Prochlorococcus marinus XMU1411: one gene and its partner. Each later gene encodes a partner of the first gene's protein in a complex. Links are inferred from orthologs where the notes say so. Each region holds a gene or a part of one and is shown in the gene's direction. Other genes may lie near its edges.

Region 1 (17,734 bases):
CTATAGAAGGTTTAATTGGAGGGATATCCTGTTCAACTTTACTAGCAATATTTTTCGCATTTTTAATGAATTGGGAACATCCAATATTTTTTGGAATAATATATGGAATTTCAATTTCTCTTATGGCATTAGTTGGAGATTTAATTGAATCTATGATGAAGAGAGATGCAAAAATAAAAGATTCTGGAACTTTTTTACCGGGACATGGAGGGATTCTTGATAGAATTGACAGTTACATCTTTACTCCATCGGTTTTGTATTATATTTTTATAATCCTCAAGTATCTTAATTAATTAAAAAATCTTTTATTCCAAAAAATAATCTTGGATAATTTTACTAGATAATGATGGTAGATCTATATGTGGAAGATGACCACAATTTTTCAATCCTACAAAATTTAATTTATCTATTTTTCTTATATTGTTAATCTCTTTTTTTCCAAGAATACGGTCATTTTCTCCACATATAGCTTTAATTGGGATATTTTGGATATATTTATGTGTTCCTGCAAACCCGCCACTTTTAGCAAATGATGCAAGCGAATTCCTCCATCCTTGACAACCTAAATGAATTGAAGCAATTTGCTCTTCCATTTCACCAACACATTCATCTGGGAAAGCAAATGCTTGCCTGCAAAGACTTTTTCTAACCTGCGGCAATCCAAGAAATGAGGCACCAATTTGGTTAAGAGGAAAAGGAATTCTCTTTGGTTCTCCGAACAACCCAGCGGGAGATAAAAGAATTATCTTATCAATAGAATTAGGTAATTCAGAGGCAAGTTTTAAAGCTGTTGAGCCTCCCATAGAGGCACCAATAATTTTTAAATTATTTGTTATTTTTAAGGTCTTAAGAAGTTCAATTAAATATGAAATTATTTTCGAGGGATTGTATTCATTTGTTGCGCACCTAGGACTAAAACCAAACCCTAACAAATCAGGAATAATAACTTGGAAATTTCTTTTTAATGATTGATATATTCTCCTAAACTCTAAAAAACTACTATCAAACCCATGTAGGAGAATTATAGGTTGACCTTTTCCTCCCATAACCACTGGAAATTTCAAAGAGTTCCAGTTCTCATTGAGTTTAATCCAATTAACATCATTTGCTAGATAAAGACCTAATGGATCCAATAGAGATAATTTGGCACTCTCAAAAAAATCAATATTTAAATTACTAAGTTGTTCGAAATGGGATTTAGTCAATAATAAAATTATATTTTGATTTTTTGTTTTTCAAAATTTGAAATCACTTCAACTATATCCTGTTTATCAATTTCAAAAGGCAAGAAGTGAATTTCAGATTTATCTCGACAAGTAAAGTCAGCAATTTTCTCTAAATTGTTATTTTCAAAAACATTTATTCCAAGTTGTGCAATAGTAGTCGGCAAATTTAATTCTTTCATAAGTATCAATAATTGTTTAATTGATTGATCAGCTAATTTATTATTATTTTTCATTTCTTCTAGTTTTAATTGCAATAATAATCCAACACCAACAATTTCACCATGTAAGAATTTCTTTGGGGTAATTATCTGAGTAATTGCATTATGAATAGCATGTGCTGCAGCTGTCCTACACTTTTCTCCCCCAATACCGCCTACTAATCCTGCTGTAAGTCCACAAGCTTCTATAGTATTTTGCCAAGAAAGATTATTTTCAAATTCACCTTTAAATGCTTTCTCACCATCAATTAGTAGTTGATCTCTTAAAACTCTTGATATCTGAATAGCTTGTTGAACAAGACCATCATCAATTGTTGAGCTTGTTATTGAGGATTCATACCACTTTGCTAAAGCATCAGCTATGCCGCTAGCAAGTGTTCTTGATGGAGCTGTTTTAATAAATTTATGATCATATACCAGGATTTTTGGACAAGATCTTAATGCAAAATCCTTTATAAATTGTCCATTTTTTGTATAAATATTTGATAGAGCGGTCCAACCTGCACATGTAGAGGCACTAAGAGGCACTGTAATACAGGGGATATCAAGAGAATTTGCTATATATTTGCCAGAATCTAGAACTTTGCCGCCTCCAGCTGCGATAACAGAATCATGATTATTGTTTAAAATGATATTTTTTACTCTTGTAATATCTTCATAACAACAATCAAATTGTAAATTAGCATAATTAACATTGAGGTTTTGATTTTTTAAATCAATAAAAATTTTATTTCTCAGGTTAATCGTATTATTACCTCTACCCAAAATTAATGGGCTTTTAGTTAATTTAGTAATTTGGGGTAAAGATTTTTCCCAAGCATTATTCCCTCTGTATATAGTTTCTGGAGAGATTAATTGCATGTTTACTTTGAATAACTAGAAGTTTGCACTTGCTAACTCTTGAGGAGATTCTTCAGAGGAAATATTAATTTTAACTTTTTTATTATCATCTATATCAACTAATGCTTTATCTCCATCTTTTATTCTTCCAGAGAGGACTTCTTCAGCCAAGCTGTCCTCTAACAAGCGCATAACGGCCCTTCTTAAAGGTCTTGCTCCATAAGAAGGATTATAGCCTTCTTCAACAAGTCTCTCTTTGAAAGCATCTGTTACTGCTAATTTAATTCCCTTATCTTGTAATCTTGCAAAAACTTCTTGTAACATAATTTCAGCTATTTCTTTAACCTCATTTTTAGATAATTGCCTGAATACTATTATTTCATCGAGTCTATTTAAAAATTCAGGTCTAAAGTATTGCTTTAGTTCTTCATTAACTAAAGATTTGATTCTATTGTATTGGCTATCTTCAACAGAATCGCCTGAAAACTCAAAGCCTAATCCACCGCCTCCTTTCTCTATAACTTTTGAACCAATATTAGAGGTCATTATTAATAAAGTATTTTTAAAGTCAACAGTTCTACCCTTGGAATCTGTTAATCTACCGTCCTCAAGAAGTTGCAATAATAAATTAAATACATCTGGATGAGCTTTTTCTACTTCATCAAATAAAACAACAGTATAAGGTCTTCTTCTAACAGCTTCAGTAAGTTGACCGCCTTCATTAAAACCAACATATCCTGGAGGCGAACCTATAAGTTTACTAACAGTATGTCTCTCCATAAATTCTGACATATCTAACCTGATCATTGCTTCTTCACTACCGAAGAAATATGAAGCTAAAGATTTAGTCAATTCAGTTTTACCTACACCAGTAGGACCTGAAAAGATAAAACTTGCGATAGGTCTATTAGGATTTTTCAAACCAACTCTTGCTCTTCTAATAGCTCTAGAAACGGCTTTTACAGCTTCATCTTGTCCAATTAATCTTTGGTGAAGAGTTTCTTCCATATTGAGGAGCTTAACCGATTCAGTTTCTGTTAATTTTTGAACTGGCACACCGGTCCAAGATGCAACAATATGTGCTACGTCCTCTTCACTCACCATAGGGCTTTGTAAGAGTTTTGAATTATTCTTTTCTGAGCTTTTATCAATAGTAGATTCATCCTCATTTGTGGATTCTTTTTTATTTTCAAGAACTTCTTTAATTTTTGCAGACAATTCCATCTCCTGTTCTCTTAATTGACCAGCTTGATCAAAGTTTTGGTCTCTTACAGATTCTTCTTTTTTCTTTTGAATTTGTCTTAGTTCCTTATCTATTTTTTTAGCTTCGGGTGGAAGTTTAGAGTTTATTAAGCGGACTCTACTTCCTGCTTCATCAATAAGGTCTATTGCTTTATCTGGCAAAAATCTATCAGATATATATCGATCTCCTAAGTGAGCCGCAGCTTCTAAAGCATCATCAGTAATTTTGAGGCGATGATGTTGCTCATAACGTTCTCGGAGACCTTTTAAAATTTCTATTGTGTCTTCAATAGATGGCTCACCAACCATTACTGGTTGGAATCTCCTCTCCAGAGCAGCATCTCTTTCAATATGTTTTCTATATTCATCAAGTGTAGTTGCTCCTATGCATTGAAGTTCACCTCGGGCTAAAGCTGGTTTAAGAATATTTGCTGCATCAATAGCACCTTCAGCTGCTCCAGCGCCAATTAAAGTATGTACTTCATCTATAACAAGTATTACATTACCTGCAGATTTAATTTCTTCCATTATCTTCTTTAACCTTTCTTCAAATTCTCCCCTATATTTTGTTCCGGCAACCAAAAGTCCAATATCTAACGTCAAAACTCTTTTATCTTCAAGTATGTCAGGAATGTCTCCAAGCTGTATCCTTTGAGCTAAACCTTCAGCAATAGCTGTTTTCCCAACACCAGGTTCACCTATAAGAACGGGATTATTTTTAGTTCTTCTACCTAATATTTGTACCACACGGTCTATTTCAGAATAACGGCCAACAACTGGATCTAGTTTTGATTCACTAGCTAACTTTGTTAGATTTGTTCCAAATTCATCGAGAGTAGCTGTTTTTAAATTTCCCTTGCTTGAATTAGCTCCGCTACCCACTTCAGCTGTTTCCCCAAGCATCCTTATTACCTGAGTTCTTACTTTAGTGAGATCAATACTTAAATTTTCTAAAACTCTTGCAGCTACGCCCTCACCTTCCCTTATCAAACCTAATAAAAGATGTTCAGTCCCTATATAATTATGACCTAATTGACGAGCTTCTTCTAATGACAATTCTAAAACTCTCTTAGCTCTAGGAGTAAAAGGTATTTCTACGGCCACAAATCCTGAACCTCGCCCAATTATCTTTTCAACTTCTATTCTCGAATCTTTTAAATTAACACCAAGTGATTTAAGAACCTTTGCAGCAACACCTGTACCTTCTCCAATTAAACCTAATAAAATTTGTTCAGTTCCAACAAAATTATGACCAAGCCTTCTCGCCTCCTCTTGAGCAAGCATGATGACTTTTATAGCCTTTTCTGTAAATCTTTCAAACATCAGGGGTTTAGATTTCTACTAATAACCTACCAGTAATATGTAAATTTTGTGTTCAGAATGAGCTTTTGTGAATACCTAAAAATAAATTTTATTGAATTAAATTTAACTTTTTTAGTGATATAGCAACAAATTATAGTAATTTCAAGCATTCTGGTTATCCGAACAATTAAATTTTTAATTCTTTACTTGTTAAATTTTTTTCTTTTAAGAGAGCATCTGAACCGTCTTTATAATAGTTTTTTCTTATTCCCACAGTAGAAAAATCAAAACGACTATAAAATTGCTTAGCTTTAACATTTTTATGAGAGACTTCTAAAAATAATTTATTTATACTTAACTTCTTACACTCTTTTATTAAATTTCTCATAAGGTAAGAGCCAAAACCTTTTTTCCTATATTCTTCATTTATTGCAAAAAAATTAATTTGAGCTTCATCAATAACCACATGAAAAACGCATATTCCTATTACTAAATTCGAAAGTAATAACCCAAAGACCCTTATACCCTCTTTACTAAGTTCGTTAGACCATTGCGTTTTGCTCCACAAAGAAATCGTATTTGAATCAAATTCATAACATAAATCAATATCTTTCTCATTCATGTGTTTAATGGATATCATTTTATAATGAAAATGTATTCAAAAAATTCGTAATTAACAGTCATTATAAAATATGACGAATTAGAATCATCCTTCTTAAATTAAAAATATCTCATGGAAGAAAAAAAATCCTTTTTAAAACAAAAGATAGACCTCAGTAGTCCTAATAAAAATATTGTACCCATTACTACAGCCATCGGAAATGATGGGAAGTTATCAGTTGGCGGATGTTCTATTGAAGAATTAGTTAAAAAATACGATTCTCCTCTTTATATTTTAGATGAAACCACTTTAAGGAACTCATGTAGAGCATATAAACAAGCATTAGAAAAATATTACCCAGGGAAATCACTCCCGATATATGCCTCCAAAGCAAATAGTTCTATTTTTATGAGTAACCTTGTTTCCTCAGAAGGTTTAGGACTTGATGCAGTTTCAGAAGGAGAACTATTAACGGCTCTAAAAGGTGGAGTTCCGAATGAGAAAATTGTTTTTCATGGAAACAATAAATCAGACAAAGAAATAGAGTTTGCTGTTAAAAATAATATTCAAGTAATTGTAGATAATGATTATGATTTAGAAAGATTAGAAGAACTTTCAAATGAATTTGATCGTGACATAGATATAATGATTCGCTTTACTCCTGGAATAGAATGCCATACACATGAATACATAAGGACAGGATCATTTGATAGCAAATTTGGTTTCGGTATTGAATATTTAAATATTTTATTTGCCAGAATCAATGAAACAAAACATCTAAAATTAAAAGGATTGCATGCTCATATTGGTTCCCAGATTTTTGAATTAGAACCTCATAATGATCTTGGAGGAATAATGATAAATGTTATTTTAGAAGCTAAAAAATTTGGTCATAATATTCAACAATTGAATGTAGGCGGGGGTTTAGGTATCAAATATACAGAAAATGACACCCCCCCTTCAATTGATGAATGGGTAAAAACAATTTCCAGGTCAGTAATGGAAGCTTGTAAAAAACACAATTTAGATTTGCCTATATTGATGTGTGAGCCAGGAAGATCGATTGTATCAACAGCAGGAATAACAATATACAAAATTGGGGCTTTTAAAGAAATACCTGGGATAAGAACTTATTTATCTGTCGATGGTGGTATGAGTGATAATCCAAGACCAATAACATACCAATCAAATTATTCTGCATGCTTAGTAAGTAATCCCTTTAATTTAGATTCCAAAAAAAAATATACTATTGCTGGCAAGCATTGCGAATCAGGAGATGTGTTGTTTAAGGAGATAGAACTAGCAGATTGCAAAACAGGAGATCTAATATGTGTGTTTGGTACGGGAGCATATAACAACTCAATGAGTTCCAACTATAATAGAATTCCTAGACCTGCTGCTCTTTTAGTTTGTGATGGTGAAGCAGAATTAATTCAAAAGAGAGAAAGTCCTTTTGATCTTTTAAAATATGATGTTTTGCCTGATCGCTTTATTAAACAAAATTAGGTACATTTAAATTAATTTTGTTTTTAATGTGAATTTTTGGGGGATTATAAATTTAAAACTTTTATTAGATGTTTTATTTGCTGTTGGTTTTGGACTTTTGTTATTCTCTAGAGTAAAAGAGCAAAGGACTTTATGGCTTTTAAGAGGATATTTGTTTTTAGTTTCCTCCGCATGGTTTATACAAAGATATGCCTTTCTTCCACTAACATCAAAATTAATTGATGCAGTGGTCCTCGCTTGCTCACTCTCCTTAGCAATCCTTTGGCAAGGAGAGCTAAGAAGATTAATGGAGTTATTAGGCACTGGCAGGCTAGCTGTATTACTAGGGAATCCACCTAAGGAATTTAGAGCAACTTCAACAACTATTACTCAGCTAGTTGATACTGCAGGTAAACTTTCTCAAAATAGAAGAGGTGCTTTAATAGTTGTCGATTTAGGGAGTGATTTAAGGCCTGAAGATTTTTTATATTCTGGCACAAATATTGAGGCAAAATTGTCAACTGACCTTTTAATAAATCTTTTTGCTACGGATACACCGTTGCACGATGGAGCAGTACTTGTGAAAGGGAACAAAATAATATCAGCTGGTGTAATACTCCCCTTATCAAGGCAAGGAATTAGTAGATACGGAACAAGACATTTGGCTGCATTAGGAATTACAGAGAGATTTGACAGATGTATTTGTATTGTTGTTTCTGAAGAGACAGGTACGTTATCCTTAGCGAACCAAGGAAAACTGGAAAGACCTATTACAAGCAGTCGTTTGCAAGAACTTCTCGTAAATTTAATTGGCAATCAAAACTCTATAGGAACAACTAAATCAACTTTAAGTAAAAATGCCTTATCCCAAAACACAAACTCAAGTGATAACATTATCAGTGATATCAATGAAAATGAGTCCAATAAATCAGAAATCTTTACTCACAAAAAGGATTAACTAATGAATTTAGAAAAAGTAATAGACGATAAAATTAGTCACTTATTGATGAAAATAGATAAACAAAAATTGCCCAAACATGTAGCAATAATTATGGACGGCAATGGGAGATGGGCCACTAGAAAAGGTTTGCCCCGATCATTTGGACATAAACAAGGCGTTAGTGTGTTAAAAAAAATTCTCAAAGCTGCAAAAAATTTAGGTTGTAAAGTAATTACTGTTTACGCTTTTTCAACTGAGAATTGGACAAGACCAACAAAAGAAGTTGATTTTCTTATAAATCTTTTTAGCGAAGTTTTAAAAAATGAAATTAAAGAGATACATGAAGAATCAACAAAAATAAAATTTATTGGAGATTTAACTCCTTTCCCAAAAAATTTAAAAGAAATAATCTCTAGTTCAGAATCACTTACTAAAAACAACAATAAATTTTTATTCAATGTATGTGTTAATTACGGAGGGAGACAAGAAATAGTAAAAGTTGCAAAAGAATTAGCATTAAAATCTTCTGCTGGGGAAATAAAACCAAGTGAAATTAATGAAGAATTATTTAATTCAGAGCTATTAACTGGAGGGATTAAGGATCCAGAATTACTAATAAGAACTAGTGGCGAAAAAAGGATAAGTAATTTTTTATTATGGCAATTAGCATATTCAGAAATTTATATATCTGACGTACTTTGGCCAGAGTTTAATGAGCAAGAATTTCTTAAAGCAATAATTGATTACCAATCAAGAAATAGACGTTTCGGCGGTATAGAATCATTACCAAATGAATCTTTTGAAGATTCTCAATATTCTTCCTAATAAAAATGCCTAATTCGAATAATCAGTTATTAAAAGAAATTAGGTTCGATTGGAATAAAGAGGAGATTTTAGAAAAACTTAATATGCCTCTTATTGATTTAATGTGGGAATCACAAGCCGTTCATAGAAAATTTAACAAATACAACATTCAATTAGCATCATTGTTCAGCGTAAAAACTGGTGGATGTGAAGAAAATTGTTCGTACTGCAGCCAATCAATTTATAGTGCTAGCGAAATCAAAAGTCATCCACAATTTCAAGTTGAAGAGGTTTTAGCAAGAGCTCAAATAGCAAAAAATGAGGGTGCAGATAGGTTTTGTATGGGTTGGGCGTGGAGAGAAATTAGAGATGGAAAATCTTTTAATGCAATGCTAGAGATGGTTAGCGGTGTAAGAGATTTAGGGATGGAAGCATGTGTTACTGCTGGGATGCTTACAGAAGAACAAGCTTCCAGACTGGCTGATGCAGGTTTGACCGCTTATAACCACAATCTTGATACAAGTCCTGAGTATTATAAAAATATTATTACGACTAGAACTTTTCAAGACAGACTAGATACTATCAAAAGAGTAAGGAATGCAGGAATAAATGTTTGTTGTGGAGGGATAATAGGATTGGGTGAAACTAATGGGGATAGAGCATCTCTTTTGGAAGTGCTTTCAAATATGAATCCACACCCTGAAAGTGTTCCTATAAATTCATTAGTAGCTATTGAAGGTACTGGTTTAGAAGATAATAAAGAAATTGATTCTATTGAAATGATAAGGATGATAGCCACAGCAAGAATTCTTATGCCTAAAAGTAAAATAAGATTAAGTGCAGGGCGAGAAAAGCTTTCAAAAGAAGCCCAAATTTTATGTTTTCAATGTGGGGCAAATTCAATTTTTTATGGAGATGAGTTACTCACAACTTCAAATCCATCTTTTCAATCTGACAGAAAACTTCTTAAAGAGGTTGGAGTATCATTTAACAAAGATTTTGATACTTGTGAAAAAACATTATCTTCTTTATGAAAGGCAAAAATTATAAAATAGTTTCTCTTTACTCTTTCTTCCCATTTCAAGAAAACTTAATTCTTGATTTAAAAAATAAATTATTAGAAATCGAAAATGAAAACGATCTTTCAGGTTTATTAATTTTTGCAAGTGAGGGCATTAATGGAACTATTTGTGCAGAGAAAAATGTAATTGATATTGTTATCAATTTACTTGACAAATATACAGATAATAGAAATTTGAATATTAAAATAAATTTTTCAAAAAAGAAAGTATTCAAAAAATTAAAAATAAAAATCAAGAAAGAAATAGTTACCATGGGTTGCCCTGAAATAAACCCTTCAGAAAATAATGGGACCTATATTGACTCAGCTGATTGGAATAAGTTAATCAAAAATCAAAATACAATAGTCATTGATACTAGAAATCATTATGAGGTTTCTTTAGGAACATTTCAGAATTCTATAAACCCAAATACAAGAAATTTTAGCGATTTCCCCAAGTGGGTAGATGATCATTTAGATACCCATTTAGAAAATAATGAGTCTACAAAAATAGCAATGTTTTGTACCGGAGGAATAAGATGTGAAAAAGCTACTAGTTTGCTAAAAAAGAAAGGTTATAAAAATATTTATCACCTACGAGGCGGGATCCTTCAATACCTCCATGACATACCAAAAGAAGAAAACTTATTTGATGGTGAATGTTATGTTTTTGATAAAAGAGTTGCTTTAAATCATGAATTAGAAAAAGGCTCATACTCGATTTGCCATGCATGTGGAATGCCAGTTTCAATTCAAGATCAAAAAAGAAAAGAATATAGAAAGGGTATCCAATGTCATTTCTGCATAGATCAATTTAGTGATAATGATAGGAAAAGGTTTGAAGAAAGACAAAAACAGATCGACAGATTAAAAGTGGAAAATCATAAAATCTATCAGAACTAATTTTCAAAATCATGAAAGTTGAAGAATTAGAAAAACTAGCAAGTAATATTGGATTATTAATTAAAATTCAAGTTAGAGAAACTCTCGGATTATGTTTCTTTAGAATCGTTATAGCAGAACAGAAAGATAACATAATAAAGATTTGGGCCGAAATGAAAGGTTGGACTTTTTTAAATAAACAAGGTATTCAACTTGATACATTAAGAATCCTTAGTAAAGCTCCTGCCTTTGTTTCAGAATTAATATGGGCAACAACTATGGCTTGGGCAATTGAAAAAAAATCAAGCAACAAAGCAAGACTTTTAGCTATATTTGATAGTGAAGGATATAGTAAAAAACTTGTAAGATATTTCAAGTTAATAGGTTTCAAAATCGTTAAAGAAGTTGGTTCAAGCCCAGTAGATCTTTTATTAAGATTGGTCTGGGGAGGTGCAGGTACACTTATGAACGGGGATTGTATTTCCATATTGAAAAAACTTGAAAAGAAACTCTCTTTAATTAAAGAAAGTTAACCCGCATGATAACTACTTCTAACTAAGGGGCCAGAAGATACTTTCTTGAATCCTAATTCCTTAGAGAAGCGATATAAGTATTCAAACTCTGATGGATCCCAATATTTCTTAACTGCCAAATGATTTAATGAGGGCCTTAAATATTGGCCGATTGTAATTTGATCACAATCTATTTTTTTGAGATCATAAATTGTATTTTTTATTTCATCCAATGATTCCCCAAGACCTAACATAATGCCTGATTTAGTTTGAATATGAGGAGCAATATCTTTTGACTTTTTTAGTAAACCAAGGGATTTTTTGTAATTCGCACCTCTCCTAACTTCTTTTTGAAGTCTTTCAACAGTTTCAAGATTATGATTAAAACATATTGGATCTTTTTCTAAAATCATCTTCAATCTCTCAGTCTGAAGGTTATTAGTTTCATCAAAATTTTTTCCTCCACCCCATAAATCAGGAGTTAAAACCTCTATTTTTATTGTTGAATCAATTTTTCTAATCTCATTAATTGTAGATATAAATAAATTTGCACCATGATCAGGGAGATCGTCTCTAGCTACAGATGTCAAAACAACATATTTCAAATTCAATACTTTCACTGCTTCAGCGACTTGAGTACATTCATCAATATTAATAGAACTAGGTCTACCTTTATTTACCTGACAAAAAGCACAGGAACGAGAACATATGGATCCACCCAGTAAGAAAGTGGCTGTTCCTGAGGCATAACATTCTGCTCTATTTGGACATCTTGCTTCTTCACAAATAGTATGAATATTTGATTTTTTGATGAGTGTTTGTATTCTTTCGAATTCTGAAGCTTTACTAATAGGAAATTTAATCCAAGAGGGAAGTCTTAGGATTTTTTCTTTCTTGATTAGATTATTTTCTCTCATTGTCTAATTTAGTTTTGTTCTTCCTTCTAAAGCCCTTGCAAGTGTAACTTCATCCACATATTCAAGTTCACTACCCATTGGAAGGCCATATGCAATCCTTGTAACTTTAGTAAAAGGGGCTAACAATTTTCCAATATAAAGACTTGTTGTATCTCCCTCAACACTGGGGGTCAACGCCAATATGATCTCATCTATTTCAGACTTACTAACTCTTTCTACCAAGCTTCTTATTTCTAAGAGTTCGGGGCCAACAGAATCCATTGGGGATATTAAACCACCAATAACGTGGTAAACACCTTTAAATTCTCTTGCGCGCTCCAAAGCAAGCAAATCTTTAGTTTCTGCAACTACACAGATTAGTTTTTGATTTCTTTCAATATTTTTACAAATTTCACATTCATCTTCTGAAGTCAAATTGAAACATTTTTTGCAACGACCAACATTACTATGTGCTTCTAACAAAGCCTTTGAAAAATCTCTTATTGTACTTTCAGGTTGTTTTAAAATAAACAGGGCTAATCGTTGTGCTGTTCTTGGACCAATCCCTGGGAATTTCTCAAAATGACCAATTAATTTTGAAAGCGGTTTGGTATAAGTAATCAAAATCAAACTATTTCTAGGGATAATTTAGACGCAAAATTCTGAATTGCCATAATTGTTTGCTTTTAATGTCTTATTATGTTTTTAGTTAGTAATTTCAAACAAAATGAAAAATATTAAATTTAACCCTTTCAAATATTTATTTTTGATTTTTTTGTGTTTAACACTTAGTGCTTGTAGTGGCGGACTAAATGCGGGATTAGAAGCTTATCAAAGTCCAGATGGAAGATATGCCTTTTTGTATCCAACAGGATGGACAAGAGTAAAAGTCGATGGAGGACCTGAAATTATTTATCATGATCTAATAAATAGTAATGAGACTTTAAGTTTAGTTATTTCTAATGTAAATAAAGAGATTCAATTAGAGCAATTAGGAAGCCCAAGTGAAGTAGGCCAAACATTAATTGATAAAGTCATTGCTCCAGAAGGTTCAGGTAGAGAGGTAAAACTTATAAATACCAATAAGAGAGAGGCATCTAATCATATCTTCTATGATTTAGAGTATGAATTAAATTTAAATGAAAAGGCCAGACACGAATTAGCTACTGTTGTAATTGATAGAGGAACACTTTACACTTTTGCCGTGGGAACTAATGAAGAGAGATGGAATAAAGTTGACGGTATGTTTAATAATGTAATTGAATCATTTAACTTTTTAATATAGTTTAGAAATTCTATACTAGATTCCTACTTGGACATTCCATAAATCAGCATATATTTTGTTCTGATTTAATAGTCTTTCATGTTTTCCGCTTTCAACTATTTTACCTTTATCAATAACAACAATATTATCCGCATTTTTTATAGTGCTTAGTCTATGAGCTATTACTATAGTTGTTCTTTCTTTAGTGATTTTAGATAATGATTTTTGAATTAAAGCCTCTGTTTCATTATCAACTGAGGCTGTAGCTTCATCTAATATTAATATTGGTGCATCCTTTAAAACAGCTCTCGCCAAGGCAATTCTTTGACGTTGTCCGCCTGAGAGCCTTTGACCCCTTTCCCCCACTATAGTTTTATAACCATCAGGTAATTGTTCAATAAATTTATGAGCTTCCGCAATCTTTGAAGCTTGAATGATATCTTTAAGACTTGGGTTGATTGAGCCATAAGCAATATTTTCTTGTACACTGCCATGAAATAAATAAGTTTCTTGACTTACTAAAGAAATACACTTTCTTAAATCCCTTAAATTTATTTCTTTAATAGAAATGCCATCCAAGGTTATTGAACCATTATTACTATCATAAATCCTAAGGAGTAATTTTATTATTGTACTTTTCCCAGAACCTGTTAAACCAACAATTCCTAATGTTGAGTTATTTTCAATTTTGAAATTTATGTTTTTTAAAGTTAAATCTCGTCCAGGATAATTAAAATTTACATTATTAAAAATAATTTCTCCTTTGATATCTTTAGGTTCAATTTTTATTTTTCCATCTTTTATTTTTATAGGCGTATCTATGAGATCAATTACTCTATCTATTGAAGCCATAGATCTCTGAAAATCATCTAAAACATGCCCCAAAGTAGTTAAAGGCCATAATAGTCTTTGTGTAATAAACACTAAAAAACTATAAGTTCCTACATCAAGTGTCTTATTCCAAGTTTGGAAACCTCCAAGTAATAGAATCGCTATAAAAGCAAATAAGATTGCAAATCTTATTAGAGGTATAAAAGCAGAAGATAATTTTATTGCAGCTTTGTTACTTCTTTGATAATCTAAACTTTCTTTATTTAATCTATTTAGTTCCCATTTTTCTTTAGTAAAACTTTTTATGGTTAGAATTCCACTTAAATTATTATTAAGTCTTGATGCCAATAGTCCAGCTTTATTTCTAACATCTCTATATTTTGGAGCGAGCTTCCTTTGAAATTTAATTGATCCTAAAAATATAATTGGAATAGGAAAGAAAGCAAATAAAGCGATTTTTGGAGCGACAAAAATCATAGTGCTCCCAATTATTAAAACAGTTATAAATAATTGAATAATCTGATTAGCCCCTTGGTCTAGAAATCTCTCGAGTTGATTTATATCATCATTCAAAATAGATAATAGCCTTCCAGTATTATCATTTTCAAAAAAATCCATATCTAATTCCTGGATATGCTCATAAGCTTTTATTCTTAATTTATGTTGCGATAGCTGAGCCAAATTTCTCCATAAAATCGAATATAAATATTCAAAAGAGGATTCACCAGACCAAACTATTCCTGAAGCAAATGCAAGAAAAATCAATTGTGCTGGAACTTCTTTTATTCCAAAACCTGCAATCCATGAATTCTGTTCCTTTACAACGATATCCACCGCAAGACCAATTATTACAGGGGGAGCTAAATCTAATATTTTATTAATTATGGAACTAAGAAAAGCAAAAAATAGTAACCTTCTTTCTTGAATCAGATTTAAATAAAGTCTAATTATTGGATTTTGATTGTTCTTAGGCCTCATAAAATAACAATTAAATTTTTCTATTATGATTTAAATTTTCTTTGGTTTCTAATTTACATTTTGTTTTTGCATCTTGATGACTTGCAGTTTGTGTAAATTCTTCGTAGTAACAATCACAAGTTTCATTCGCAATTTCTTCACTATATAACATTTCTGCTTTCATCATCTCCTCTTTGACACTCTGAAGACAAAATAATTTTATGATTGAATTTTGTTTCGTTTGAGCTAAATAAGAACTATTAAAAGAGTTGAATAGGATTATCAGATTCACAAAAATAAAGAATTTATATTTGCTAGCTTTCATTCTCTATTCCTAGTTTCTGACTTTAATTTTTTTTAATTTATTTTTAGTTTCTCTATGCAGATCTCTGGGTAAATCTACCAAACTATAATCATTAAAAATCTGTATCTTACCTATGGATCTACCATTTATATTAGTTGAATTACATATTGAGGATATAATATTTGCAACTCTAACCCCATCAAATTTACCAAAGTTAAATTTGTAGGTTTCAAAAGAATCATTTTGATAATTATTTCTTCTATTTGAGTTTCTCATACGATTATTAATATTTCTATTTGATCTATTTCGATCAGTATTATTTTGTTTATTAATCCAAGAATCATCTTCATTAACAAAAAATGATTTATTACCTATTACTAAATTAATCGCCGCCATTGCAATATTTGAGTCATCCATAGAGAATTTTTCTTTTAAATTATCTAGTACATCAATAATCAAAGCTTTATTTTCTTCATTTTCATCTTTAGCTAAAGAACTCTCATTAACATTATCTATAAGTTTCTCCATCCTTTTTTCATTTATTATTTTATTACTTGGTATATTAATTTCTTCAATCTTAGTTCTTGTTGAGTTTTCTAAGTTTCTTAGAAAATGTTTTTCTCTTTGATTAACAAATAAAATTGCTTCTCCTGATCTACCTGCCCTTCCAGTTCTTCCAATTCTATGAGTATATGTTTCCTTGTCAAAAGGAAAATCGTAATTAACAACAAGTTTTATCCTCTCAACATCTAATCCTCTAGCTGCGACATCAGTTGCAACAAGGATATTAATAAATCCTTTTTTTAATCTATCTACAGTATTTTCTCTTTGATTTTGAGGTATATCTCCATTAAGTACTGCCACAGTATGACCTGAATTCTCTAAAGCTTCAGCTATTGAAGTGGTAAGTAATTTTGTCCTCACGAAGATAATTACTCCCTCGTTATTAAGTTCTAATATTCTTTTTAAAGCATCTAACTTATGATGCCTTTGTACATATAGAAATTTTTGCGAAATTAATTGAGTTTCTTTTTTGACACTTTTGATTAATATTTCGGCGGGATCATTTAGATATTTTTTTGCTATATTTCTAATTTCACTAGGCATAGTTGCTGAAAACAATACCATCTGCTTATTTCCAGGAAGTTGATCTATTATCCATTCAATATCTTCAAGAAAACCCATATTTAACATTTCATCTGCCTCATCTAAAACAAGACAATTTATATCTTTAATTTTAAAAGTCCCTTGCCTTATATGATCCATTATTCGGCCTGGAGTCCCAACAACTACATCAACTTTTCTTTTTAATGCTGAAATTTGATTTCGATAGTCAGTACCTCCATATATTGCAACCGTCTTAAAATTACTAGATTCAGAACTATAACTTTTAAAAGATTCTGCCACTTGAGTTGCTAATTCTCTTGTAGGAGTCATAACTAAAACCTTGGCATTTAATTCATTATTATCTGTAAGTTTTTCTATTAATGGTAGTGCGAAAGCTGCAGTCTTTCCTGTTCCTGTTTGTGCTTGGCCTAGTAAATCTCTGCCTAACATTAGTTCCGGAATTGCAGCTTTTTGGATGGGAGTTGGATTTTTATATCCTTTCTTTCTTAACGAATTTAAGACCGATTGATTAAAACCAAAATCGAGAAATCCATTCTCATTATCTTTTCCTTTAGATACTTCCAATGGTTGCGATTCAATTTCTTTTTTGTTCTCTAAGTTCTTTAACTCAAGTAGGGAAGGATCTTCATTCTGAAATTTTTCATTCTCACTATTATGAGAGTTAATATCTTTTTTTAAAGCCATTTTAAATGCCTAATAATCTTCTGATTAGGCATTCAACAAATATCTAAATTGACTTTAATTGTTGATTAGCCTTACAGAGCCGAATAATTAATCTAACATCTTAGGGTTAAAATCTTACAAATTTCTCAAAAATAAAAATTAATTTAAATAATATATATCTAGAAATTTTTTCGCTCTTGTAACAGCTGTATAAAATAACCTTCTTTCAAAATTATCTCTGCAAAAGATATTTTCATTATCTTGTTTTTCTTTTAAAGCATATTGATTTCTTCTATACTTTTGGGACCACAAAATGCTTACTTTTTCAGATTCACTTCCTTGAGATTTATGTATAGTGATGGCTATTGCTGGAACAACATTTTCTAAATTAGATGGATCAATTAATGCGACAGTTTCTTCGTTATTATCATTAAATTTTCTAAAAAGATATTTTCTTTTATTTTTTAAACCTATGAGTACTCCAATATCCCCATTTGACAAACCAAGTTCATCATTATTTTTTGTACACATGATCGGAACACCCTCTTTAAGAGTTTTAAGGTCATAGGGTTTTTTTTG
Region 2 (13,338 bases), on another replicon or contig:
ATATAACCTCTAATAGATATTCATTATTTTGATTTATCTTCAATGAATCTCTAATTTTTTTAATAAAGTCGCCTCTTGTACTAATTTCATTAACAATAGATCCTCTTAACTTTATTTTATCTCTGGTTTTTCTCAACAAAGTTTTAATTTTTGAATTAATATTTTTATACCCAAAATCCTTTGTTTCAAGAATTGCACTAGTAATAACTTCTCCTCTTCTTACAATGATTTTATTTTGCAGTAATTCTGGGTAAACAAAAACGAAGTTATCTCCTTTTAAAACATTAGTTGCTGATTTAATCAATAAGATCCAATTTCCACCTTTTGAAGTAACTAATTCAATTTCAGAAATATCACTAGGTCTCCACAAAAGAATATTTTTTATTTCTTTTTTAGTAGGTATTACAATTTTCTGAACATATCTATCTGCACTATTATAAATATTTGCTAGATCTAATTTTATATCTGGATTAGAAGTAACTTGAGCAATAAATAAAGTTTGCCCTCTTTTTATAACTACATTTCCTCTCCTAAATTCTTTAACATCACTTTTGAGTTTTTTTAGTTCCTTTTCTTTATTAGTAATCTTATCCTCAAGCCTCTTTCTTTCTTCTTGCAAAGGAAGAAGAGCCTTTTTACTCTCATCCAAAGTTTTTTGCAAAAAAGGGATATCAACAAAAAGTCTTTGCCTAAATTCTTCACTAACTAAAATCAATAATCCTATAGATATTGCACTAATAAAGCCCCCAGTGATGACAGTTACAATTGTTGCGGTTTTCTTAGGTCTTAATTTTAAGATACTAAATCTTGCTTTTCCAATCTTTGTACCAAGCAGATCACCAAATGGTGCAATTAATCCTCCGAGTAATATTAAAAAAGCAATTAAAATCCAAGCCACACTATTTCATATACTCAATACATCATAGTTAAGATGAATCAATTAAATCTTTTTGCAAGAGCTATTGGATCAAATACTGTAATCTTTTTTCTTTCAATATTAACAAGTCCAGAATCTTTCAAATCTCCTAATAATCTTGTAATTGTGACTCTTGTTGAACCAATAGCTTCCGCAATTGCTTGATGTGAAAGTCTTAAATCGATTGTAATACCTTTTTCACTTGCAACTCCAAAGTCTCTACAAAGGACCATTAAAAAGCTAACTAAACGAGAAGACATATCCCTATGCGTAAGAGTTTCTATCATTGTTTCTGTTTGCAGGATCCTACTTGAAAGACCCTGTAGTAATAATAATCCTACAGAGGCATCATCTTCAATTGCTCTTAAAACAGAATTCGCGGGGGCTGTTATTATTTCAACTCTTGTAAAAGCTATAGCATGATAAAAACGATCGGATCTATGGCCTGTTAAGAGAGATAAAACACCAAAAAGACTATTTTCTCTAAGGAGAGCAACAGTTATCTCTTCACCTGACTCATAAACTCTTGACAACCTTACTGCTCCTCTCCTTATTAAATAAACCCTCTCTGCAGGATCTCCTGGGAAGAATATTGTTTTAGATCTCTCAACCATTTCTGTGCTTGCACCTTCTAGACCTTTAATTACTTCCATTAAAGTTCTATTGATTGGGAAACGTTCTCCAACAGAAGTTATTTTACTTTGTCCGGATTGTTGCGAACTGAATCTGTTGAATCCTCGAGAAGAAGGTATCATAAGTAATCTGACTATTAAAAAATTTAAGAAGACACCTTAAAATATCTTGTATCAACAGTAACAATTTTCAATTCTTATTGGTTTCTCCATAAAATTTTTTAAAATAGTTTAAACTTTCTGAACTCTTTTTTAAGTAAAATTACACTATATGCAGCGTAAATAAATTCAAATTATACTGCATGTAGATAAAGAAATCTAAAATAATGGTAATTAGTTCATCTAATAGTTATTCAAGAAGCAACCCCGAGTTAGTAAAAATAAGTTCTTCTAACAAGATAAACTTAAAAAATTTTATTCAAAACGGGCAAATCCAAATCTATCAGTCTTCCTACAGAGGAAGTTATAGCTCTATCATTAGAGACTGCCTTAGAAATGCTGCTCTTGGCAGGAAAGTACTTTTAGTTCAATTCATGAAAGGAGGTGTTAAACAAGGTATTTCTAATGCAGTAAAGCTTTGTGGCAACTTAACTTGGGTAAGATCATCACATGCTTTTGATCAATATCATTCTGAAGAAATTGAAAATGATGAAAATTTAAAAAAAACTATTCATGAATCAACTTATGAATTATGGAATTTTTGCAAAAAACAATTACTTTCTGGTGAAAATGATCAAATAATACTTGATGAAATTTTTCTTGCAATTGAGATGAAAATTATCGATAAGGATGATTTGATTTCAACACTTAAAAACCGATTTATAGCAGGAGATGTAATTCTTACTGGTACAGATATTCCTAAAGAATTATCTTTAATGGCCAACCAAATTACTGAACTTCGCTCATAAAACAATGCTTAAAAATGATCTCTGGATAAATCAAAAAGCTTCTGAAGGAATGATAAACCCCTTCCAATCAGACTTGGTGCGACATCTTGAGCCTGACAATAAACAAAAGCCAGTTTTGAGTTACGGATGTTCCTCATATGGCTATGATTTAAGACTTTCATCGAAAGAATTCCTAATTTTTAGGCATATTCCAGGAACTGTAATGAATCCTAAAAAGTTTAATCCAAATAATTTAGAAAAAACTGTCCTGCACCATGATGATGATGGAGACTTTTTTATTCTTCCTGCTCACTCATATGGTTTAGGGGTAGCCTTAGAAAAGATGAAAGTACCCGAAAATATTACTGTAATTTGCATTGGGAAAAGTACTTATGCACGTTTAGGAATTATTGTTAATACAACTCCTGCAGAAGCAGGTTGGGAAGGCCACCTAACTTTAGAATTTAGTAATAGTTCAGGTGCTGATTGCAGAATTTATGCCAACGAGGGAATCTGTCAGCTTCTCTTTTTTGAGGGTGATCCTTGCTCTACAACATATGAAGATAGAAGGGGTAAATATCAAAATCAACCAGAAAAGGTAACTCTAGCAAAGATTTAAAATGAGTAAAGTTGAACTTATTTCCTTAACTCCGGATGCAGAAAAAACGATGGCTTATATTGCAAGAGTTAGCAATCCAAGCAATCAGAAAAATGAAGATTATTCAAAATTATTAAGTTATTGCATTAAAAATGAACATTGGAGTGTGTTCGAACAATCATTTATGACCTTACAAATAGAAACAAACAGGGGAATTGCTGCTCAAATTTTAAGACATAGATCATTTACTTTTCAGGAATTTTCGCAGAGATATGCAGATAGTTCTCAATTGGGGAACATTCCTCTACCAGATTTAAGAAGACAAGATTTTAAAAATAGGCAAAATTCTATTGCAGATCTACCTGATGAATTAAAAAAAAGATTCAATACAAAAATTTCTTCACATTTTAAAGCTGCTTCAGAATTATATGAAGATTTACTTGCCGAAGGAATAGCCAAAGAATGTGCAAGATTTGTTTTACCATTAGCAACCCCAACTAGAATTTATATGTCTGGATCATGCAGGTCATGGATTCACTATATTAATTTAAGGTCAGCTCACGGTACTCAAGAAGAACATAAGTCCATTGCCCAAGATTGCAAATCTATTTTCAAAAAAAGTTTTCCGATTGTATCAGAATCTCTAGATTGGTAAAAATCATCCATGACTAAGAGGGGTGACTTCATAATTTTTATTTTCTTTGATTTCAGAAAATTCAGCATTAAGAATTTTTTCTTGAGATCCCACTTCTTTTTCTAAATCTGCTATTGATTCTCTTATTATTACTTCTTGTTGATTACCAATAAAAGTAGATTTTAAATTACCTTTTGTATCGAAAAGGTTAATTTGAGGAATCCCATTGACATCAAATTTTCGAATATAATTTTCCCATTTTTGATTATCAACATTTAAAAAAACAAAGTTAATATCTTCTTCGTATGTCTCCTTCAAGGCTGATACTTTTGGAGCCATTTCTTTGCAAACTTCGCACCATTCAGCGTAAAATTCAAGGAATGTTGGCTTATTGTTTTTAAAAGCTATTTCGGGATCAACAGATAATTCTCCAAAACTCTTAAGAAGATAAGTTGATTGAAAAAAAAGATTTCTAAAAAAAATCAAAGAAATAATAAGAACAACAACTAAAAAAACAAGTATTGCTTTTAAGTTTTTATTTAAAAGTGGTTCTCTACTCTCAGTTTGCATTCTGAATAATTACTGTTTTTAATATATTAAATAAGATAAACAAATTGAGAGAAAAATATTCTTTTACCTTTTAATCAACTGATAAAATAAGATTTAAATAAAATGAAAAATATTTTTAGTTCCTGAAATCTAATTATGCAAACAATCTTCGGAACTGATGGAATAAGAGGAATATTTGATGAAGAAATAACATATTCTTTAGCATATAAAGTTGGTTTTGCTTTAGGTTCTAATTTAGACAATAATAATCCAATATTAATTGGAAGAGATACGAGAATTAGCGGAGATATTCTGCTTCATGCAATAACAAAAGGTATAAATGCAAGTGGCAAAGAATTTATAAATCTTGGAATCTGCCCCACCCCAGCTATCCCTTTTTTAATCCAACAAGAAAATTTTAGTAGTGGGATAATGATATCAGCAAGTCATAATCCTCCTGAATATAACGGCATAAAAATCTTTGATCATAATGGTCAAAAAATTACCAAGAATTTTGAAAATAAAATTCAAAAATTTATTGAAAAGTCAAATCAAAATACAACAGTTGCGACAAAAGATATCTCTCTAACAACAAATAAAGAGCTTATGGACATTTACATCAAAAGCTTAATCCAATCAATGGGCGAGGAAAATTTAAGCGGCATGAAAATTATATTAGACACATGCTATGGATCAGCAACAACTTGCGCAAAAAAAATTTTTCAGAGTCTGGGTGCTGATGTAAGAGTTATCAATAACTCTAAAAATGGATTAAAAATTAATATGAATTGTGGTTCTACTAACCTCGAACCATTAAAAAAAGCATTAAGAGAGAATCCTGCAGATATGGGATTTAGCTTTGATGGAGATGCTGATAGAGTAATTGGATTAGATTCTAAAGGCAATGTATTAGATGGAGATCATATGCTTTTTCTCTGGGGAAGAGAACTTATGGGACAAAAGACTCTAACAAATAATTTACTAATATCAACTCAAATGGCAAATTTAGGTTTTGAAAAGGCCTGGAACGAAATTGGTGGAATTTTATATCGAACTGATGTAGGAGATAAATACGTTTATGAAGCAATTAAGGAAAAAAGAGCTGTTTTGGGTGGAGAACAGTCTGGACATATTCTTTCAAAAATTAATAACTTTTCCGGAGATGGAATATTGACTGCACTTCAAATTTCTAAATACTGTAAAAAGAAAAATATTACATTAAATGATTGGCTGAATAGTAGTTTTGAACCTTTTTCACAGAAACTTACAAATATTAATTTAAATTTTAATATGAAAAAAATAAATCCAGAAACCAAAATTTTAATCTATCAAATTATAGAAAATTTTCATAAAACTTATTCTGATAATTGTAGGATTTACATTAGGCCTAGTGGCACAGAACCATTAATGCGAATTCTTGTTGAAGCCAAAAACAAGAAAAAAGTTGATTCTTTATCAAGAGAGATAACAAACAAACTCTTTTTAGAAATTAATAAAATAATTAACTAACAATTAATCAATCTTTTATATAAATCCTTTCAAAAATTTCAAGTTGGTTAACAATTACATACTTTTCACGATTAGTTTTAACTTTACTTGGATTAAAACTTTTAGAATAATCAAAATCTTTTTTATCTATTTTTTTAAAATAAAAATTACTTGATATAGTGCTATCCATGTAATCGAATAGATCCTTTACATCTGTTTTTATAAAAATTAGGGTCCCTTTTTGTAATGAATTTGAGAGAATATTAATAAATTCTGGCTGAATTACACGCCTTTTAAAATGTCTCTTTTTAAACCATGGATCAGGAAAATTAAAAGAAATGCTTTTTAGATTTTTAATAATAATTTTACTTTGGACATCATTCAAAATATTATTAGCATTACCAAATAAAAAATATAGATTTTTGATTTCTTTTTCAATCACTTTTAATTTAGCATTTTTGACTAATCTCTCACGAATTTCAATTCCTAAATAATTCCAACTGGTATTATCTAGAGCTAAATCGAAAAGAAACTCCCCGGCAGCAGAACCTATATCCAAATGAAGATTCAATTTAGAATTTCCAAACATGTCGCTCAAAGAAGGTATTCTCTCAATTTCATTGAAATTTCTACTAAGTGGATTTACATGCTGTCTCATACAATAATTGGTTTATTTCTCAGCAATAATACAAAGATGCATAATATTCATAACTATGACAATAGTAAGATTAAAAGTAACCGTTTGATGTTTAATTATTATGTATGTAAAAAGAAAAAGTTTTGAACGTTTTTAATCAAGTTTCTATTTGGCTATCATTTCAACTTACAATAATTTTCTTTATTGGTATTCCTGTTGCATTATTCTTTTGGTCCATTAAAAAAAGAAATAAAGCTGTTAATAAACTTCTAACAATTTATTGGAAAATATCACTTTTATTTTTCATAAGCCTTTTACTTTTAATAGGTAAATATAATTATGCTTTGACCATAACAAATATTTCAACAATATTAATGACGACTTCAGTTTGGTTTTGGACTGATATTAATGATGAATTTAAAGAATATGATTTTTCTTACCCCATTATCACAACAACAAAAATATGGAGATGGGCACTAACTTTTATATCTCTAAATTTCTTTATTCAAAGTTTACAAAACTTGAGCTGCTTTTCTTTTATTAATTCTGCTGCATGCGAAATTTGGCTTCACCCTTCTTCAAATTTCTACATTATTATCAAAAATTTATTTAATTTTTTCTTCGGAGCTAATTTTACTCAGCCGGTAGCAAAATATTTAGGATTATTTTCATTACTAATCTACTCTTTAGGATTAATTCAATGGTCAATCCTAAAATTACCTAAAAATGGAAGAAACTCTTACTTCTCCGAAAATGGCAGAAATTGATTTAATAAATAGTCTTGAAAAAATTAGTTCCGAAATACCTGATAGGATACTCAAACTAGAGGGTTTCATTCAAAAAGAAAATCAAAAAGAACAATTAGAAATAATTATTTTCAGAGGTTTCAGTAGCTCAACAACTCATCCAATTGAAATAGATTCAGAAAAAAAAGTAATAGCACTTAATTATATAATTAAGAATTTTAAACTTTATAAAGCACCTTTAACAGAGACCGGAGAAAATTTTATAAGAGAAAATGAAAACTCAGTTTTCTTTTTGAATCAAAAAAACTGGATTTAAATAAATTCAAAATTAATAATATTTGAACATCTTTTGCATAATTTTGTATTTTGTATTCCAATAAAAGTTTCTTTTTGATAATGCCAACATCTATCACATTTTTGACCTTGAGCTTTTAATATTTGTATTTTTCCAAGTGCATTGTCATCAATAATTAGAGAATTTTCCGCTAAATCAGATACCACTTGGAAGTTTGATACTATAAGCCAATCCCTAAATAAATCTACATCTTGATTGCCAAATTCTTTTAGCCAAGTAAGTGAATCTTTTAAAACTTTATCTTCAGGTAAATAATTAACTTCAGTTTCCAAAGCTGCTCCAATTATTTGTTTGTTTCTACATCCTTCTATAGCCTTATTAATTTCAACTCTCAAATTTCTTAAATTTGTAATGTGTTCATTAAGTATTTGATTTTTCCATGACTGCGAAAATATTGGCCATCCTCTTTGAAAGACTGATTTTTCTTTAGTTGAATATGGTATATTTTGCCAAATATCTTCAGCCATATGACAAAGCACTGGAGAAATAAGTACAGCTAAATTTTCAACAACTTTTGACATGACGAACTGACATGATCTTCTCCTAAATTGTGATTTAGAACTTACATACAACCTATCCTTCGCAATATCCAAATAAAAATTTGATAGATCTACAACGCAAAAACTTTGCAAGATTTGGAAAAATTTTGAAAATTCATAATTTTCATAAGCATTTGATATTTCATCTGTAACCTCAACTAGTCTGCCTAACATCCATTGATCTAAGAGAGGCAATTGATCAATTTCAAAATTATCAACATTAGGATCATAATCATGAATATTACCAAGAAGATATCTTGCAGTATTACGAACTTTTCTGTAAACGTCTGAAAGTTGCTTGAGTATATTTGAACCAATTGGAACATCAACTGAATAATCTACAGAGCTTACCCATAGCCTTAAAACATCAGCACCATAAGCAGGGTCAGTTTTTTTATTATTACCTCCATTAATAATTATATTTGGGTCAACAACATTTCCTAAAGATTTACTCATTTTTCTTCCATTTTCATCAAGTGCAAAACCATGAGTTAAAACTTTCTTATAGGGAGGTTTATTATTGACTGCAACAGATGTAAGCAAAGAAGACTGAAACCATCCTCGATGTTGATCTGAGCCCTCTAAATAAAGATCTGCTGGATACTTTAATTCACTTCTCAGTTCACATACTGCGGCCCAGCTAGATCCTGAATCGAACCAAACATCCATTGTATCTGTCCCTTTTTTCCATTGATCCGATTCTTTTGCATAACTTTCAGGCAAAAGATTCTTAACATCCCAATCCCACCAAATATCTGCTCCATGTTCACTAAAAAGTTCTTGAATATGATTAATTATCTCGTTGTTAAGTAGGATATCATTACCATTTTTTTTATAAAAAACTGGAATAGGTACACCCCATGACCTCTGTCTAGAAATACACCAATCTCCTCTCCCAACAACCATAGAATAAATTCTTTTCTTTCCAGTCTCTGGCATCCATTCAACATCTTCGATTGCCTTTAATGCAGATGATCTAAAGCCATTTACAGAGGCAAACCATTGTTCTGTTGCCCTAAAAATAGTTGGTTTTTTGGTTCTCCAATCATACGGATATCTATGTTTATAATTTTCTTGTAATAGAAGCAAATTATTTCCTTTTAAATATTCAATAATTAAATTATTGGCATCTTTCAGGACATTGGATCCTTGAAATTGTCCAGAAGATTCATTTAAGTTCCCTTTTTCATCAACAACACATGTAATAGGTAAATCATATTTTTGCCCCACATTAAAGTCATCTATCCCATGACCAGGTGCAGTATGAACAATTCCAGTACCTGATTCTGTCGTAATGTAATCCCCCCCAATCAAGATTCTGCAATTTTTATCCTTAGTAGGATGTTGATATTCAATATTTTCCAATTCAGAACCTCTAACCTCTAAAAGCACCTTGAAATCTTTATTAAATTTCTTACTTATTTCAGAAGATAAATCCTTTGCAAAAAGGTAAATTCGTTTCTCTTCATCGATAGCAAAAACGTACTTTATTTTTGGATTTACTGCAACTGCTTCATTTGCAGGTATGGTCCAAGGAGTAGTGGTCCAAATAGTTATGAAAGAATTATTTTGAAAAAAATCTTTTTTGATATTAAGATTTTCTGGGTTGAAATTTAATAGAATTTGATCAGATATATTAGTAATTTTTAATGAAACATAAATACTTTTTGAATAATGTTCATCCGGATATTCTAATTCTGCTTCTGCAAGTGCAGTCCTCGAACTTGGACTCCAATGCACAGGTTTAAGACCTCGATATATATATCCATTTAAAAACATTTTCCCAAATACTCCAATCTGAGCAGATTCATAACTTTTCTTAAGAGTTAAGTAAGGGTTATCCCAATTTCCCCATATGCCCCACCTTTTGAAACCCTCCTTTTGATTATTAATTTGAATATGGGCATAATCTGTTGCTTTTTTTCTTAAATTTAGAGTATCAAGATTCTTTCTTTCATCAGATTTTAAATTCTGAAGAACTTTTAATTCAATAGGTAATCCATGACAGTCCCAACCAGGTACGAAATGAACCCTAAATCCTCTTAAGGTTTTGTACTTATTAATTATGTCTTTTAAAACTTTATTAAGGGCATGACCCATATGAAGAGCTCCATTTGCATAAGGAGGGCCATCATGTAATGTAAATATTTCGCCTGAATTGTTTGAACCTAATTGGAAATCAATATCATTATTAGCCCAAAAATTCTGTATCTCAGGTTCTCTTACAACTGAATTTGCGCGCATTGAGAAATCAGTTTTTAATAAATTTAAAGTTTCTTTATAAGAAAAGTCTGATTTTTGTTCTTTGCTATTTTGAGATTTCATTCGACGATATAAGAAATATTGGTGATCAAAAGAATTATTTAAATAAATCTAATTCATTATATTCTTTATTAATTGACCTGTAGTTTTTTTGGGATGTTTCAAATAACCAATTTTTTTATTTCAGAGTTTTATATTATCATTTTTATCATTTCTTACCCACTTTTTTTGGGTTGTATTTTTATTATTGCTACCAAAATTAAGAAAATTTGAAGGTTTAGTGAAATCAGAAAATACCAGATTTATGGATTCTAATATTTTCAAAAAGTTATTTTTAAACTCCAAAAAGGTAATTAATTTTTTCTTTTCGTTATCTGTCAATTGGTACCATCTAGATAAAAAAAGCTCTACTAGATAAAAAACAACTAGTACTGTTAAAAAAAGGAAAATTACAAAAAATGATTCACCTAGTGTTTTATGTTTAATTATTAATATCAAACCTATTATTAAATTTAAAAAAGCTTTTATTAAGTCTTTTGGTTTGCCGAGCTCAAGATAAATTATCGGTACAGTTAGAAAAATGGTCCCAACCAAAATATAAAAAGTTCCCAAATAAAATATCAAACTATTCATTAAATTCAATGCTTAATTAAATTATAAGACTTGATATCAAGAAACAAACTATGTATCAGAATTTCCTTAAGTGCGGTCGGGGAGACTTGAACTCCCACACCCGAAGATACGAGTACCTAAAACTCGCGCGTCTACCAATTCCGCCACGACCGCTCAAATAAAATAATAATTGAAAGAGGTTTATTTTAAAAATTTTTTTTCTTAAGATGATTAATTTGACACATTAAAATTGAATTAAAAATCTCCTAAAAGAAATTTTTTTGTTTAAGCGTGCAATCATCTTAAAATATTAGTTATATTATTTAAAGAATAAAAGAAACGATTTCAAACTTAACCAGTAAAAATACAACGAAAAATACTAATTCTTCAAAAACATTTAATTGGCAAAAAGAGATTAAAAATTACCTAAATCCGCCAAGTTTTTGGAATCCAACATTAGGTTTATTTTTTGGCGGTTATTTTCTTGCGTTTCTTAGCATATGGCAATGGTATAGAGGGGTTTGGCCTTTACCTTTACTTGTAGCCACTGCTTTTTTAGCTTTACATATTGAAGGTACTGTTATTCATGATGCCTGTCATAAAGCTGCTCATCCAGTTCCTTGGATAAATCAAGCAATGGGCCATGGCTCAGCTATTTTATTAGGTTTTAGCTTCCCAGTTTTTACGAGAGTTCATTTACAACATCATATTCACGTAAATCACCCCAAAAATGATCCAGATCATATTGTTAGTACTTTTGGTCCAATTTGGCTAATTGCTCCAAGATTTTTTTATCATGAGGTGTTTTTCTTTCAAAGAAAACTCTGGCGAAGATATGAATTACTACAATGGGGAATTGAAAGATCCATATTCCTGACAATTATCTTGGCAGGTTTGAAATTTGACTTTATGAATTTAATTTATAATTTATGGTTCGGTCCAGCATTAATGGTAGGAGTCACTTTAGGAATATTTTTTGATTATTTACCCCATAGACCATTTCGATCAAGAAATAAATGGATAAATTCTCGAGTTTATCCAAGCAAATTTATGAATTTATTAATAATGGGACAAAATTACCATCTCATTCATCATCTATGGCCTTCGATTCCTTGGTTTGAATACAAAATAGCTTATGAAAAAACTAAGCCTTTATTGGATATAAAAGGCTCCCCTCAAAGGGTTGGGATATTTGAAAGTAAAGAAGACATTTTTAACTTTATTTATGATTTATTAATAGGTGTAAGGAGTCATAGCAAAAAGAGGGGGAAAATAAGAAAAATCATAAATTTATATCCAGGCTTTAAGATAAAAAAATTTTTATTAAAGCTTGTCAACAAAACATTTATTGGAAGCAACTAACTTACTCATTCATTAATAATTTTTGGTACTTTAAAATATTTATCTTCTCTCGATGGACCCAATTCTAAAAGTTCTTCATTGCAATCAGAATTTTTCTTTTCGTCTTTTCTAAATACATTTACAACCTCTATAGCTCTGGTTGTACAGGGAGCATCATCTGTATCAATTTTTTCAAGTTGTCTTATATAATCCAATATCTTTTCTAATTGTTGTGCATGATTATTAATTTCATTCTCGTTAAGTTCTAATCTCGCTAAATGAGCAACTTTTTTTACTTCCTCTTTAGTTATTTTTGTCATACATTTAATATCTTTCTTATTAAATAATAGTTTATTAAGAACAACTTATTTAGATATCCTTTGAATTTCAAATAATTTTAAAAAATAATCACATCTTTTTGAAAATCAATATCAATTAATAGCCTTAATTATTTTTCTCAGCTAAATATGTTATTAGATAGATATTGAAAAATAGAAGAAGAATTCTTTCCAAAAAATTTTTTTTATCGGCACTCTAAACTTGTTGCTCCTGATTTAATAGGCTGTTACCTCATAAAAAAAAATAATGAGATAGATCAAGTTAAAGGAGTCATTGTTGAAACTGAAGCGTATTCACAGGAAGAAGAGGCCTGTCATGGCTACCGCAAAATGACTGAATCAAACAAATCATTATTTGGCAAACCTGGCACATTTTATATTTACAAATCTTATGGCATTCATCATTGTTTAAACATAGTTACTGATAAAGAAAATTTTGCGAGTGGTGTTTTGATAAGATCAGTTTTTATCTCTAATGAGAATGAAAGATTAGCTTCTGGACCAGGCCTAGTAACAAAAACATTCAGTATAGATATTTCATTTAACTCACTTGAAGTTCTTAATAACAAATCTTTATGGATTTCTCCACGAGACTACACTCTAGAAGAAAAAGATCTTATTCAAACTACGAGAATTGGCATATCAAAGGCAAAAAATATAAAATGGCGTTGGTATCTCAAAAATAGTAGGAGTGTAAGTAAAAGATTAAAAGGTGACAGAACACCTAAATTTCAATAATCATTTATCTTTTTAAGCGTAATGCAAATTTGGCCTCATAAACATATCCACACACTCGCTAATTTT

The links.
Region 2: the proteins of cdaA (region 1) and HA145_RS01305 are in contact, whole or in part, in a crystal structure (PDB 7OJS), measured with the Bacillus subtilis proteins. The link is inferred for Prochlorococcus marinus XMU1411 from one-to-one orthologs.

The regions. Positions count from the first base shown.
Region 1 is NZ_JAAORI010000003.1:710,648-728,381, forward strand. The notes cover bases 6,040-8,917. They hold cdaA (diadenylate cyclase CdaA), read left to right. Parts: upstream 6,040-6,963; coding sequence 6,964-7,872; downstream 7,873-8,917. Other genes in these bases: lysA (diaminopimelate decarboxylase), read left to right, coding at 6,040-6,935; HA145_RS05850 (isoprenyl transferase), read left to right, coding at 7,876-8,679; bioB (biotin synthase BioB), read left to right, coding at 8,685-8,917. Outside these bases: HA145_RS05815 (phosphatidate cytidylyltransferase), read left to right, coding at 1-293; HA145_RS05820 (alpha/beta fold hydrolase), read right to left, coding at 306-1,205; HA145_RS05825 (iron-containing alcohol dehydrogenase), read right to left, coding at 1,214-2,305; HA145_RS05830 (ATP-dependent Clp protease ATP-binding subunit), read right to left, coding at 2,321-4,849; rimI (ribosomal protein S18-alanine N-acetyltransferase), read right to left, coding at 5,016-5,468; more of lysA, read left to right, coding at 5,562-6,039; more of bioB, read left to right, coding at 8,918-9,692; HA145_RS05860 (rhodanese-related sulfurtransferase), read left to right, coding at 9,689-10,621; HA145_RS05865 (hypothetical protein), read left to right, coding at 10,633-11,133; lipA (lipoyl synthase), read right to left, coding at 11,130-12,029; recombination mediator RecR, read right to left, coding at 12,033-12,632; photosystem II reaction center PsbP, read left to right, coding at 12,736-13,293; HA145_RS05885 (ABC transporter ATP-binding protein), read right to left, coding at 13,309-15,081; HA145_RS09565 (hypothetical protein), read right to left, coding at 15,092-15,247; HA145_RS05895 (DEAD/DEAH box helicase), read right to left, coding at 15,395-17,176; HA145_RS05900 (AAA family ATPase), read right to left, coding at 17,315-17,734. UniProt on the Bacillus subtilis protein: One of 3 paralogous diadenylate cyclases (DAC) in this bacteria, catalyzing the condensation of 2 ATP molecules into cyclic di-AMP (c-di-AMP). Upon expression in E.coli leads to c-di-AMP synthesis.
Region 2 is NZ_JAAORI010000002.1:157,884-171,221, reverse strand. The notes cover bases 3,628-6,548. They hold HA145_RS01305 (phosphoglucosamine mutase), read left to right. Parts: upstream 3,628-4,372; coding sequence 4,373-5,725; downstream 5,726-6,548. Other genes in these bases: HA145_RS01295 (DUF3177 family protein), read left to right, coding at 6,485-6,548; trmB (tRNA (guanosine(46)-N7)-methyltransferase TrmB), read right to left, coding at 5,733-6,362; HA145_RS01310 (thioredoxin domain-containing protein), read right to left, coding at 3,692-4,237; thyX (FAD-dependent thymidylate synthase), read left to right, coding at 3,628-3,688. Also shown: HA145_RS01335 (DUF3084 domain-containing protein), read right to left, coding at 1-898; global nitrogen regulator NtcA, read right to left, coding at 937-1,671; HA145_RS01325 (cob(I)yrinic acid a,c-diamide adenosyltransferase), read left to right, coding at 1,875-2,456; dcd (dCTP deaminase), read left to right, coding at 2,461-3,054; more of thyX, read left to right, coding at 3,056-3,627; more of HA145_RS01295, read left to right, coding at 6,549-7,108; HA145_RS01290 (hypothetical protein), read left to right, coding at 7,068-7,403; ileS (isoleucine--tRNA ligase), read right to left, coding at 7,400-10,306; HA145_RS01280 (hypothetical protein), read right to left, coding at 10,427-10,876; HA145_RS01270 (fatty acid desaturase), read left to right, coding at 11,270-12,217; Asp-tRNA(Asn)/Glu-tRNA(Gln) amidotransferase subunit GatC, read right to left, coding at 12,223-12,516; HA145_RS01260 (DNA-3-methyladenine glycosylase), read left to right, coding at 12,688-13,272; HA145_RS01255 (aspartate carbamoyltransferase catalytic subunit), read left to right, coding at 13,294-13,338. UniProt on the Bacillus subtilis protein: Catalyzes the conversion of glucosamine-6-phosphate to glucosamine-1-phosphate. Glucosamine-1-phosphate is used for cell wall biosynthesis.